Regions from separate parts of the Candidatus Izemoplasma sp. genome, predicted to be linked through region 1. Evidence: riboswitches for the same ligand, from Rfam matches in the RefSeq annotation. Region 1 holds a riboswitch; the other holds the start of a gene.
What was found. A riboswitch is a leader RNA that binds a small molecule or an ion and turns the genes downstream of it on or off. The one in region 1 is predicted to bind cyclic di-GMP.
Positions count from the first base shown of each region.

Region 2: another riboswitch for cyclic di-GMP. It lies ahead of AC2LE6_RS03105 (sensor domain-containing diguanylate cyclase); the one in region 1 lies ahead of AC2LE6_RS03355 (fibronectin type III domain-containing protein).

Region 1 covers NZ_CEXEES010000014.1:17,111-24,805, reverse strand. The annotation lists gene rnc (ribonuclease III) at 1-446, opposite strand, end outside; gene plsX (phosphate acyltransferase PlsX) at 446-1,432, opposite strand; gene recG (ATP-dependent DNA helicase RecG) at 1,488-3,497, opposite strand; gene AC2LE6_RS03365 (aldo/keto reductase family protein) at 3,552-4,379, opposite strand; gene AC2LE6_RS03360 (HD domain-containing protein) at 4,376-4,966, opposite strand; cyclic di-GMP riboswitch class I at 5,198-5,281, shown strand; gene AC2LE6_RS03355 (fibronectin type III domain-containing protein) at 5,366-7,525, shown strand; gene AC2LE6_RS03350 (bifunctional diguanylate cyclase/phosphodiesterase) at 7,559-7,695, opposite strand, start outside.
Region 2 covers NZ_CEXEES010000013.1:6,215-13,909, reverse strand. The annotation lists gene accD (acetyl-CoA carboxylase, carboxyltransferase subunit beta) at 1-743, opposite strand, end outside; gene AC2LE6_RS03130 (acetyl-CoA carboxylase biotin carboxylase subunit) at 730-2,091, opposite strand; gene accB (acetyl-CoA carboxylase biotin carboxyl carrier protein) at 2,091-2,534, opposite strand; gene acpP (acyl carrier protein) at 2,612-2,839, opposite strand; gene AC2LE6_RS03115 (biotin transporter BioY) at 2,947-3,486, opposite strand; gene AC2LE6_RS03110 (biotin--[acetyl-CoA-carboxylase] ligase) at 3,483-4,151, opposite strand; gene AC2LE6_RS03105 (sensor domain-containing diguanylate cyclase) at 4,334-5,593, opposite strand; cyclic di-GMP riboswitch class I at 5,676-5,751, opposite strand; gene atpC (ATP synthase F1 subunit epsilon) at 5,855-6,247, opposite strand; gene atpD (F0F1 ATP synthase subunit beta) at 6,259-7,665, opposite strand; gene atpG (ATP synthase F1 subunit gamma) at 7,679-7,695, opposite strand, start outside.

The DNA.
Region 1 (7,695 bases):
TCTTCTGTGTCTCGTTCGCTTACAGGAATCACAACTTTGTCAAATATCTTTCTTGTTTCTAGTAGTCCTTTGTCCATATAAACAGCCCCAATAAGTGCTTCAAAGGCATCTGCTTGAAGGGCAATTCTATCACGACCACCTGATTTTTCTTCCCCTTTTCCAAGGAGTAAATATTTTTTTAAATCGCATTCTTTTGCATATTCTACTAATGCAGATTCACAAACATTCTTTGCTCGTTTCTTTGTAAGATCTCCTTCTTGAAATTCTGGATATTTTTTATACAGATACTCTCCCATAAGTAGGTCAAGTACAGCATCTCCTACATATTCTAGACGTTCGTTGCTTTCACAGTTATTCTCATTTGCATATGATGAATGAGTGAGTGCTTTTTTTAACAACTCTTTACTGTCAAAGTCTAACCCAAAATAAAGTTCTAATTCTGTCATTATTCTAATACTGCCTTCACTTTATTTAAAACGTCAGATCTAACGATTGTTGCAGCTTGTCTGATACCACTACTAAATCCATATGCTTTACTGCTACCTTGTGCTTTTACAACAACACCACGTAGACCATATATCATAGCTCCACCAATGTCTTCTGAACTCAATCGTTTTTTGAAATTACCTAATCTACTTTTTAAGATTAAAGATCCTATTTTACCCATAAATCCTTTTGTTATTTCTTGTTTCAATATTTTACCAAGACCTTTTGCTGTCCCTTCAATACACTTCATTACTATATTAGCCGTAAATCCATCACTGATTAAAATATCACAAGGAGGATCTAATACTTCTTTTGGTTCAACATTTCCAACAAATTCAAAGTTTTCAGATTTACTGAATTCTTCAAATGCTTCTTTATCTATTTCTCTACCTTTACCTGGTTCTGTACCTATATTAATCAAACCAACTTTTGGATTTTCAATACCCATTACTTCTTTTGCATAAACTGCTGCAAAAGTTGCTTGTTGATGCATATATTTTGGAGTGATTTGTAGATTTCCACCAGCATCTAATAAGATATAACTTTCACCTTTTACATTGGGAATCAATGGTGCGATTGCCGTTCTTTTCATCGCTTTCAATCTACCTACTAAAATATGAGCCCCGGCAATTAAAGCTTGTGTAGCTCCACTGCTTACAACTCCATCATTATCTCCACTTCTAACACTTGATAAAGCAAGTGCCATCGAAGAATTCCTATTAGATCTAATTGCTCTTATTGGGTCTTTTTCACCCATATCAATTACTCCTTCTGATTGAACGATTGTAATTCTTTCAGTGTTTGTAAGATATTTCATTATCTCTACTTTGTCCCCATATAGAGTAAGTTCTATGTCTTTAATGTTTTTAACAGCAAGCATTGCGCCTTCTACTTGTTCCTTTGGTGCGTAATCTCCACCCATTGCATCAATTGCTAATTTTATCATTGCTTTCACCTCTTGTATTTCATTATTTGATTAAGCCAAATTTATTATATCATATTTAGTCAAAATTTGATTTCTTTAACATGCTTTTTAAGTAACTAAACAACTTTGAATACTCTTTTCTACTATATGATTCTTTGTTTGTTAGTATTTCTAACGCATCATTGCGAGCAACCTCAAGAATTTTATGATCATTTACAATATGAGCTTTTCTAAATTTCATGTCTCCTGATTGTCTATATCCAAAGAAATCTCCTGGACCTCTGAGTTTCAAATCCTGTTCACTTAACTCAAATCCATCATCCACTGTTTCTAAGACTTCAAGTCTACCTTTTGATTCACTATCTTCCTTATATACAAGTAGACAATACGATTTTATGTCAGATCTCCCAATTCTACCACGGAGTTGATGAAGTTGTGATAATCCAAATCTGTCACTATCAAGTACGACCATTAAACTTGCATTAGGTACATCAACACCAACTTCGATCACTGTTGTTGATACAAGTAGATTGATTTCATTATTTTGGTACATATCCATAATCTTTTCTTTGTCTTCCTGTTTGATTTTTGAATGGATTATACCAATTGTATGGTTACTGAATCTTTTTCTTAGATCGCTATACACTCTTTGTGCATTGTTTAAATCTAGTGATTCACTTTCTAGAATCAATGGTGTAACTACATATACTTGATGATTGAGTTTCAATTGTTCATCAATCAGCATATATACTAAGTCCTTTTGCGTGTTTGTAAAAAGCTTGGTCTCAACTTTTTGTCTATTTTTAGGTCTTTCTCTAATAGTTGAAATGTCCATATCTCCAAACAAAGATATTGCAAGTGTTCTTGGTATTGGTGTTGCTGACATATATAGAACATCTGGGTTAAACCCTTTTTCTCTCAATTTTTTTCTTTGGTTCACTCCAAATCTATGTTGTTCGTCTGTGATTACATATCCTAGTTCTTTATATAATACATCATCACTAAATAGAGCGTGTGTTCCTATAATCAATGACTTGTTATTTTTTATGATATCTAACTGAATTTTTCGTTGAGCATTCGTCATTTTACCAGTTAAAAACACTATTTTATATGGAGTATGTTTAAAGAAGTTCGATAATGTTTTAAAATGTTGCTTTGCGAGTATCTCGGTTGGTGCCATCATGGCAACACTGTGTCCACTGCTCAATACGGCAAGTATTGTGATTGCACTAACAACGGTTTTTCCACTACCTGTGTCTCCTTGAAGTAAACGATTCATTATGTACGGAGATTTTATGTCTTTCATAATTTCATTCGTTGCTTTTTTTTGGTCATCCGTTAATTCAAAAGGCAATGATGAAATAAATGCTTTTACTTCATTAATATCATATTTCTTTAATACCGATTTCTTTGATTTGTTCTTTAATCTAAGATATTGAATTTTAAACTGAAACTTGAACAATTCTTCATATTTGATTCTTCGTTCAATCTTAGACAAATCTTTCATAGTTATTGGGTTATGGACAATTTTTAGAAGATTTCCATAATTGATTAATTTATATTTCTTTAATAGATATTCAGGCATGTCATCTTCTATGAAACGACCATACTCCTCATAACTCAGTTTAAATAGTTTATTAAATTGAGAATCACTGATTCCATCTAATCCATAAATAGGTTCTATTTCATTCTTAAAATTACGTTTAAGTTTTAAAGTTGTTGCTGTAAATGAGTTTTTTAGACGATCAATTGTTCCTGTTAAGACAATATCTTCTCCTAAGTCTAGAATGCTTTTTAAATACTCACGATTAAAAATTGAGACTTTGAATTGACGTTCTTCTATAACTACGTTAAATGATAACCTTGTAAAATTTCTTCTTATGAATGCCACATTAGGCACACTTATTACTTTACCTTCAATAGTGATTCGTTCGCTATCTACAGCGTCTTTTAGTGTTATGAGTTGGTATATTTCGTATCTAGTTGGGAATCTATTAATGATATCAAAACAATCGTAAATTTTATTACGATTTAGTTTCTCTTTCATTCTAGGGCCAATTCCCTTTATACTTTCTAAATGACTCATATGTCACCTCACTTCTATATTATAACATATAAAAAAAGGTAATAAATTACCTTTTTAATCCCATCTTCTTGGGTCACCTTTTATTGTGTCTAAGAACGTCATATCTTCTTTGGATATTTCAAAATCAACTTCAGTATTTTGAATGATTCTATTCTCGTTTACACTTTTAGGTAATGGTGCAACATTTTTCTGTAGTAAGTATCTAATACATATTTGTGCACTTGATTTAGAGTATTTGTCTGCCACTGTTTTTATGTCTTCGTTACTTAGTAGATAGCCTATACCAAGTGGACTGTATGCCTCTATAAATATGTTTCTTTCATTACAGTATTCAATTGTTTTGGATTGATCTAAACCAATAAAATATCCAATTTGATTGACATGAGGTACTATAGTTGTGTTAGCTAATAGGTTATCTAAGTGTTTTGGTTCAAAGTTCGAAACACCAATGGCTCTTATAAGTCCTTCGTTATATAGTTCTTCCATAGCTTTGTATGCTAAGACATTTCCCTCATCACAGTTTTGTCCCATATTACTCCAAGGCCAAGGTGCATGTATTAGGAATAAATCTAAATAGTCAAATCCTAGTTCGTCTAACGTTTTCTTAAATGCTTCTTTTGCTCCTTCATAAGTTTTTATATGCGACTCTAACTTACTTGTAACAAATATCTCTTCTCTTGGTATTCCACTATCTCTTACAGCTTCTCCTACACCTTTTTCATTTTGGTAACCTTCTGCGGTATCAATATGTCTGTACCCGTTCTTCAGAGCTGCTATAACACTTTTGTATACTTCATCGCCTTCTTTTACTTGCCATGTACCTAATCCGATTTTTGGAATTTTTACATTGTTGCTTAATGTGTAACTTTCTCTAATAATCATAAGTCTCCTCCAGTTTCTTCATCTAGCTTCATTATAAATTGTTTCATGAATTTTGTACGTTCTAATGCTTCTTGTTTTCCTTTTTCTGTATTCATTAATTCTGACAACTTAAATAGTTTTTGATAGAAGTGTGAAACCGAATCTGTATCATCAATGCTATCTTTATTATATATTAGGCGATTGTTTTTGCCACCATACGCGAATGTTCTTGCAATTCCTATTGCACCAAGAGCATCTAATCTATCTGCATCTTGAACTATTTTACCTTCTAATGATGATGGAACATTACCTTTTGAGAATGAGATATTCTTAATTATATCTAATACCGATTCAATCTGTTCTTCTTTTAATCTAGATTCTTTTAATAGTGTGATAATGTCAGACTCTTTTGCTTTATGCTTTTCTTCAAGTTTATGATCAATCAAATCATGAATCAAAGCTGAAATGTAAACAACATCTTGATCAACTGAATCAGTAATCAATTTTTTCGAGTTCTCAAGAACTCTCAAAGCGTGTAGATAATCATGTCCGCTTGACTCAAATTCAAGTTTAGATTTTACATATAATTCTATTTTCTTAATATCCATATATTCACCTCATAAAAGATTATTAAACGTTAAATTTATTATAACACAGATGAGGACTCATTCCTTAAAAAAGAGGGTGTATCGTAAAAGCAAACTATTGACCAGTTTATCATCGTAGTCACTAAAGTGCTATAGTTGTGTTTATAATGTGTATGTCCATATTGTAGTTGTGTATATGATGTGAAACTTTTCAGTTTCTCTTGATATTCAAAGTATCTTCTCCTACAATGAAGTTATAAAAGGCAAATACATGGAAACGTGTAGACGCAAAATCACAGAGCTACGGGTTAAACCTACGCTGGCTGGATTGCACAAAGATAACTTTGTACAATCTACCCAGATTGTATATTTTTTTATACAATTTGGACCCTTTTCAAAACATAATTAGGAGGTAATTATATGAAAAGATTATTAATTGGACTAACGTTATTCGCAGGAATGTTTATTTTATCTGGTTGTGATGAATTACTTGGGGGAAATCAAGTAGAGGCAAATCTCTGGTTTGATGAAGGAATGCAAGAAATTCATATATCGTATAAGATACCAGAACCAAAAGAAGATGAAGAAACTGGTGAGGTTGCTTTAGAATCAATACATTTAAAAATGTATAATGAATTATTAGGGGAATGGGAAGAAGTTCATCAATTTAACGACTATCAAGTCGATGATGAAATCATATCATACAATTATAGTATTTATGGAGATGTAAGATTTAAGATCGTTGTAGTGGATGAATTTGGAGATTCAAGGTTTGAATCAGATGATTTCTCTATCTATGTTAACGAACCACAATACATCTATCACTTTGACACTTGGTTTGATTCAGGTAGTGGTGTTGTACAATTCAATTTCGGTGTAAATGAATTTAGTATTTCGTATATCGTTATTGAAAAATCAGGTGATGGTGGATTAACTTGGGAACAAATCATTGAAGCTGAACTGGTTTTAGATGATGAAGGATTCTCTAAGAATCAACTATTATATTATGAGTTTGACGAAGGTAATTATGTATTCAAAATGGTAGCATTTGACGAAAACAATGAGTTTCTTCAAGAAATGAACTCATGGGGTGAAATCAACGTATCATTTGATAACAAACAATTTGATGGAATACCTGAGTTATGGCATATAAGCGGTAACTTTGATACTTACTCTAAAATGGTTAATCTATGGTGGGATGCATCGGGAGATTTTGAAGGATTCCTATTAGAGAAATCTGTAGATCAAGAAAACTGGGAACTTGTAGCTGAAGTACCACGTATCGCTCAATCATTCTCATTTGAAGAACTAACAGACGGATTATATTTCTATAGAGTAAGTGCAATAAATGAAGATAATGTTGTTGCATCAATCGATTCAACCGAAGCAGTTAGAGTTAAACAAGATGCTCTACTAGGTGGATTTAACGGATGGGTTGAATGGGATTCAAATAGTATTAATCTAGATTGGCAATTTATGAATGATACTGTTGAAGTTGTAGTTCTAGAACGTAGAACTCTTGATACAGAATATGAAGTCATTGGTGAATTTGGGTCTTTAAAAACTATGCATGAAGATGAAAATTTAGCACCTGGAACTTATGTATACAAAGTAATTGTATTAGATGAGAACGGTGAGGAACTAGATAGTTTAGAGTCTATGGAATTTACTATTCAAATACCGGAACATGTTTATCACTTAAATGCTTGGCATAATCAATCAACTGGAGAAGTAGAATTCAACTTTGGATTCAACCAACAATTTGTAAAATTCTTTATGATTGAAAAATCAAGTGATGGTGGATTAACTTGGGAAGTTATATTAGAAGAAGAAACTGAAATCATTGACAATAATAACTGGTACAAAGATTATGTAAGAGTGTATGAGCTTGTTGAAGGTGTATATACTTATAGAATCACTGGTTACGATGAGTTAGAAAACGAAATGGGATCTGCAGTTTGTTGGAACGAAGTTGTTGTATCTTACGATAATCTAAATTTAGACGAACCAACAGATGTATATTACTTAGATGGAAACCAAAACATCCATGATAATTCAATTTATCTATGGTGGGGAAGTCAAGGTAGTTATACTACACATGTAATCTCATATTCATTAGATCAAGAAAACTGGACTGAATATATTGAAGTACCTCGTGTCACTTCATCATTACAAATAAAAGACTTACCTGATGGAAACTATTTCTTCAAAGTAAGCGCAGTAAATGACCTTGGTGAAGTTGTAGATGAGCAAGTTACTGAATACTACATAAGATTAAAAGAAAACGCTAAGATCGGTAATTTCGAAGGTTACTACAATTGGGATGAAAAAGTTCATGTTTACTGGGACATTATTAAAGATGAAGTAGCAATGATCAGAGTAGAAAGACGCTTAGAAACAGAAGACTTCTATCATTTAACATTAGAATATGGATCATTAAAAACTGCATTATTAGATGAAATCACAGAAACTGGAAATTATGTATATCAATTAACATTATTAGACCAAGATGGGAATGTATTAGACCAAATGGAATCTAATGTAATTGAAGTTGTTGTTTACGAAGAACCAACTGAATAATAAAAAAAAGCATTTGCCTTAGGCAAGTGCTTTTTATTTGAACTTCTCATCTAATTCTTTGACTAGGTTGAAATAATCAAGTGGTCTATAGAAGTAATATCCTTGAACATATGTACATTCAAGTTCTTTAAATATCTGAAGCATCTCGTAATCTTCTACTCCTTCTACAA
Region 2 (7,695 bases), on a different contig from region 1:
TGTTCAATAACACGAGGACCGGCAAATCCTATTAATGCATTTGGTTCTGCGAATATAATATCTCCAAGTGTAGCAAATGATGCAGTTACTCCACCAGTTGTTGGATGTGTTAATACACTAATGTATAACAATCCAAGATCACTATGTCTTAGTACAGCAGCACTTGTTTTTGCCATTTGCATTAAGCTAAAGATCCCTTCTTGCATTCTAGCTCCACCTGATGCAGTAAAGATAATTATTGGTAGTTTTTTGTATATTGCATACTCAAAACTTCTTGTTACTTTTTCACCAACAACACTACCCATACTTCCCATCAAGAAGTAACTATCCATAACACCAATAACACATGGGTTACCATTCAATTCACCATATCCGTAGATATATGCTTCATCAATGTTTGTTTTTTCTTTGTAGCTTTTAATTTTTTCTTCGTATCCCTCATTGAATAAAGGATTTAAAGTTATATACCCAAGACCTTTTTCAACAAAAGTTCCAGGATCTACAGTTAAATCTATTCTATCGATAGCACGCATTTTAAAATGCTCACCACAATGTTTACAAACAAATTTATTTTCTAGTGTTTGTTTCATGTTCACTGTTTCTTTACAACAAGGACATTTCTCATAAAGTCCCTTAGGTACATCGATATTTCTATTTGTATAGTTACGTTTTCTTACTACATTTGACTTTTGCTTTTGTGTTTTACGTTGTTGTAATGCTTGTGTTAAATTATTCAAACTCATCATACTCCAACAACTGATCTATCTTTTTAGCAATATATCCAGTATCGAAGTTTCCTTTAACGTAATCTAAATTATTTAATATCATATTACAAAAGTCTTGGTTGGTTTTAACACCTGTAATTAGTAACTCGTCTAACGTAGCTTTCATTTTCTTAATTGCGTCTTCTCTATTTTCACCATGAACAATGATTTTACCCATCATTGAATCGTAATATGGTGGAATACTGTATCCAGCATAAATAAAACTATCAAAACGAACTCCATGTCCGCTTGGAACATGTAGTAATTCTATTGTTCCTGGACTTGGTCTAAAATCAAACTTAGGGTCTTCAGCGTTAATACGACACTCAATTGCATGTCCTTTTAGCACAACATCATCTTGAGTAAAACTTAGTTTCTCTCCAGCTGCTATTTTGATTTGTTCTTTAATAATATCTACACCAGTAACCATTTCAGTAATTGGGTGTTCTACTTGAATACGAGTATTCATTTCAATGAAGTAAAACTCACCATCACTTACTAAAAATTCTAATGTTCCAGCATTCTCATAATTTACTGTTTTTGCAGCTTTTATTGCTGCTTCACCCATACGAGATCTTAAATCATCACTGATTAAACTCGGAGCTTCTTCAATAACCTTTTGGTTACGTCTTTGAATACTACAATCACGCTCACCTAAATGAACGACATTTCCATATTTATCTGCTAAGATTTGGAATTCGATATGTTTAGGATTTAAAACGAACTTCTCTAAATACATAGTGTCGTCTCCAAATCCATTTAATGCTTCACTTCTTGCAGTTTCATAAGCAACATCAAACTCACTTAAATCAGAAGCAACACGCATACCGCGTCCTCCTCCACCTGCACTAGCTTTTATTAAAATAGGGAATCCTATTCCAACAGCTTTTTCTCTTGCATCATCTAAACTATCTACAGCACCATCACTACCAGGTACTACAGGAACATTTGCTTCTATCATTATTTCTCTAGCACGGGCTTTATTACCCATTTTATCTATTACTTCACCACTTGGTCCAATAAATGTAATCCCACACTCAGCACATAAATCACTAAATGAACTATTCTCACTTAAGAATCCAAATCCAGGATGAATTGCTTCAGCTCCTTTATTCACAGCAGCTGTTATGATATTTTCCATGTTTAAATAAGATTCGTTACTTCTAACTCCTCCAACACAAACACTCTCGTCTGCGATTTGAACATGTAAACTATCTCTATCTGCTTCGCTATATATTGCAACTGTTTCAATTCCCAGTTGCTTACAAGCGCGAATAATCCTTACTGCAATTTCACCTCTATTGGCTATTAGTACTTTATGGAACACTACTCTTCTATCTCCATAACCACTTGACCAAATTCAACCATAGTACCATCAGTTACATTGATTGATCTAACAATACCACTTACAGAAGAAGTAATCTCATTCATTACTTTCATTGCTTCAACTATAAACAATGTATCTCCTTTAGATACTTTTGAGCCAACATGGACAAATGCGTCACTGTCTGGTGATGGTGATTGATAGAATGTTCCTACTAGTGGTGCTTTTACTTCAGTATAATCAGAAGCAATTGCCTCTTCAGATACAGTTTCCAAAACAGGTGCGTTTTGAACTGGAGCACTTTGTAATACTGGTTGTGCCACCGAAACTGTTTTTACATCTTCTTTTTCTAATTTAATAGAAAAGTCTTTATCATTTATCTCTAACTTATGAATCTTAGAATCTTCAAATTCTTTCATAAGGTTTTTTATTTGTCTTAAATCCATTGTTTTCCTCCCGAATACTTTGATGTTCAAATGTTTTTTTAATGAAAAAATAAGTAAAGATTTTCAGACGAAAATCTTTACTTCACGCTTTCGATAAATTCAACGATTTGCTTCACATTTTCAAATGCTTGTGCAGCTTCATCTGAAATCTTAATTTCAAATTCATCTTCTAATGCCATGATTAACTCAACAGCGTCTAGTGAATCAGCACCTAAATCATCATTTAATGTAGATTCTAATTTTACTTCTTCTGCTTCAACACCTAATTCTTCAACAATAATCTCTTTTACTTTATCAAATACCATAATTTGTTTCCTCCTATTTTTTACTTAAAAATATACGTAATTTTACTGTATATTTTATGTCTTGTCAATTTATTTTGAGGTTCAAAGAACCTTTGGTTCCATCATATTTACGAGTGCTCATATGTTACGTGTGAACGTATGTTCACATATACATATATTGCAGCAATTATTTTCAATATATCACCTGGTATATAAGTCCCGAAAAGCGCAACAGTACTTAGTAAATTCCAATCTAGTGAATACATGAAATATGAGCCACCAATCATATATATAATAAGGTTGATGATGAACATCAATCCAAACAAACTAATATACTCGTTATTTAGAATAATTACATGTTTAAACACTGAAGTTAAATATGCGGCAATTGGGAATGCAATAATAAATCCACCCGTTGGTCCAAGGATAATTCCTGCTCCTCCAGTACCACCCGCAAATACAGGTAAACCAATTACTCCTAAAATGATATAAACTACCATACTTAGAAACGCTAAATCTTTTCTAAGCAATAATCCAGCTATAAACACAAACATTGTTTGTAATGTGATCGCTGGTAATGCACCTAATGGTATACTCACAGTTGCTGTCGCAGCCATCAAAGCTGGGATGATTGCAACCAATACCATTTCTCTTGTTGTTAACTTCATTCGTAAATCTCCTTTAAACTGATTTCATTTGGACTTACATAGAGTTTTTCATTCCCGACAAGGAATAACCTTCCATCCTCTAAAATCTCTCTAACAACAAAAATTTGATTGTTAAATTTGATTCTCTTATTCAATATTATTGAGTGCTTCAAATACTCATTGAATGTATGTGGCTTAACATACTCATTCATAATATTTAATGCAACATTATTTGGATCTAATTCAATACCATTTTCCAGATAGGTTGATGTGGCAAATTTATGAAGACTATTGAAGTTCGATTGATTAATATTTATTCCAATCCCGACTACAATATAATCTAAATCAATTGCACCTTGTGTTTCCATCAAGATACCTGCAATTTTTTTAGTTCCAACCAAAATATCATTGGGATATTTAATTGAAGCAGTAATTCCATATTTCATTAATGTTTTGATAATTGCGACTGAAATCTTAGAGATTTCCACAAACAAATTATCGATGAAAATATCCTTCTTCAAAATGTAACTGAAGTATAGGTTACCATTTGGACTTTCCCATACATGGTCACTTCTACCTCGCCCTTTTGATTGTGATTTTGATATCACAACATCTAGGTGATTTTGAGTCAAATAGTTCTTTTTCAAATAATCGTTTGTCGAATCAATTTCGTTAAAATATTTTATTTGAAAATTCAGTAAAAACCACCTCCATATATATTAAGAAATCATAATATATAATACTTTGAATGTCAAATGAATCAACATTCATACAAAGGTTTTCGTGGACTGTTAAAGCCATTATAAAAAAATAAATTTATTTTTAAGTAAATAAAAAATGAGCAATTTTATGCTCATTTTATATTATTTTACCAAATGACGTGACAATTCTTACCTTTTCTTTTTGCCTCATACATCTTGATATCCGACTTATAAATAAGATCCTTGGTTGTATCTCCTTTATTATAGAATGCAACTCCTGCACTAAACGTAAATTCAATACCAATCTTTTTATTCAATTTCAATAACCTAGATTCAATAATCGCAAATCTTTCATCAATGTTTTGTCTCGTTAATGTAGGACATGCTATAACAAACTCATCTCCACCATAACGACCCACGATTTTTCCTTGAATATCGCAAGTCAATAACATCTGAGAGAATTCAACTAACACTTCATCACCTTTTTGATGCCCATATGTGTCATTCACAAGTTTAAAATCATCGATATCGATCAATATAATTGCGATATCTTGATCCCCATCAATATTAGCCAACATCTTATCAATTTTAATAAATGTTGTTGAGTGATTATAGATGCCAGTTAGTGAGTCTCTTTCAGCTAAAATAGTTAACTCTTCTTCTCTTGTTTGAAAGACACTAAATAGTTTCGAGTATGGATTATTTACAATCTCACTAATAAATAGTATGTAAAGTCCTGCAAATGAAACAAATTTCAATATATGTCCTATTGTGACGAAACTCTCGTGCAAACCAGTATACTGTGTAAACATTACTTCGGATGCAATCTTTAGAAGTAAAATCAATATAAGCAGTTTCTTGTTATCACTCTTCATTTCTATACCTTGTGTCAAAACTATTGAAATCAACAAGAAAACAATAACAAAAGTTGCCAATATCAATTTCAAATTAGTTTGCCCTACACCAGGTATATAAAATGCAGGTAATCTTTCAGAGTTAATTAAATAATATACTATTGCTACATAAAACAAACCGAATACATGTGAATAACAATACTTTAACTTAATCTTTTTCATGAAAGTAAACAAGACTACAAGTAGCCCTAAACTCTCCATAAATCTTGCAGCGATCCAATACTGGCTACTTATATTTGTGCTCGTTTTGATGATTCCCATCCCCTCAAATGACAATGCATGCATAAAATCAAGTAATCCAATATAAAGGTATGCTACACCTAATGGCAGTAACAAAGCCTTTTCAGAATACTCTCTACTATTTACAGCTATGATGAACATCATTACTCCAATAAACATTGTAAATATTTCTATTGTGAAGTGGAATAGTTCAAAATTGTAATAATCCATAACTAGTAATAATCCTATTGCAATCAAAACAAATATAAGAAACTTGTAATATTTACGCCCCATAAATATCACCTCTCCCTTAGTAATAAAAAAACTACACACTAATAAAGTGTATAGTTTTGTAATCAGTCCTATACCGAATAAATTATGTAAGTACAGCAAACTTCTTGAGTTCTGTACCTTTGTGCCCCATATTCGCATATAGTTTACCTTTGATTTTATTGGTACTTTTAATTATAACACTACATTCTCATTTTTACAAATAACCGAAGTATTAATCAATCATTTTATAAATAAAAAAGACAGCATATGCTGTCTTTTTGATTAAATACTTCCTGCTTTTGCGTCTTTTACATTCTTTTTTAGTTCACGTTCTGCTTTTGCGAAATCAACGTTTTTACGTTTGTTCTCAGCAAGTCTTTCTTCACGAACCTTGTTTAAATGATCCATTGCACTATCTTTTGATATTCCGACGTGAGCTTCTTGGGCTATTACATTAATTTGATTGCTCTGATGTTCTACAACTCCATTAATGATAACTACAAATACTTCTTTTTCGTCTTTTATCATTTTTACATATCCAGTATCTATAGTACTGATTATTGGAATATGTCCTTGCATAATAGCGAATTCACCATTCATTTTAGATGTAACGACTACATAATCTATTTCTTCTTTATATAATTCTCCTTGAGGTGTTACTACAGATATATTCATATAGTTCCCCCTTAGTTCATTGATTCAGCTTTTTTAAGAACGTCATCAATACTACCTACAAGTCTAAATGCTTCTTCTGGTAAATGGTCGTATTTTCCTTCTAAGATTTCTTTGAATCCTTTGATTGTTTTTTCTACTGGAACGTATGTACCTTTTTGTCCAGTAAACTGTTCTGCAACATGGAAGTTTTGTGATAAGAATAAACGAATACGTCTTGCTCTATGTACTACTTGTTTATCATCTTCACTTAATTCATCCATACCTAAGATTGCGATGATATCAAGTAATTCATTGTATCTTTGAATTGTTCTTTGAACTTCACGAGCGATATCGTAATGTTCTTGCCCAACGATTTCAGGCGCTAATGCACGAGATGTTGAAGCAAGTGGATCTACTGCAGGGTAGATTCCTTCTTCTGATATTTTACGTGACAAGTTTGTAGTTGCATCTAAATGTGTAAATGTTGTCGCAGGTGCCGGATCCGTATAATCATCGGCCGGTACGTATACTGCTTGAATTGATGTAATTGAACCTTCTTTAGTAGAAGTGATTCTCTCTTGTAATTTACCCATTTCAGTTGCTAATGTAGGTTGGTAACCAACGGCACTTGGCATACGACCAAGTAACGCAGAAACTTCACTACCTGCTTGTGTGAATCTAAAGATATTATCGATGAAGAATAAAACATCTTGTTTTTCTTGATCACGGAAATACTCAGCCATTGTTAAACCAGTTAATCCAACTCTCATACGAGCACCTGGTGGTTCATTCATCTGTCCGAATACCATGGCTGTTTTCTTGATTACTCCAGATTCAGTCATTTCGTGATATAAGTCATTTCCTTCACGTGTACGCTCTCCAACACCAGCGAATACTGAGATTCCACCATGTTCTTGTGCGATATTATTAATCAATTCCTGAATTAATACAGTTTTACCAACACCGGCACCACCGAATAATCCAATTTTTCCCCCTTTAATATAAGGAGCTAATAAGTCTACTACTTTGATTCCTGTTTCAAGAATTTCTATTTCACTTGATAATTCATCAAGTTTTGGAGCAGGTCTATGGATAGGACTGAATTTTGTTCCAGCTGGAACTTTTTCTTTCCCATCAATTTCGTCTCCTAATACATTAAAGATTCTACCAAGAGTAGCTTCTCCAACAGGTACACTTATTGGAGCACCTGTATTTTTAACTTCCATTCCTCTTTGTACACCATCAGTTGAATCCATCGCGATTGTTCTTACGACGTTATTTCCTAAATGTAGAGAAACTTCTAAAGTTAAATTAATAGGTACACCATTATTTTTATCAGCTGGAACGTCAACTACTAATGCAAAGTTTATCTCTGGTAATTCACCATCAAAACTAACATCGATAACTGGTCCCATAACCTGAACTATTTTACCATTCATTAATTTTCCTCCTCTAGCTAACTGCGTTCG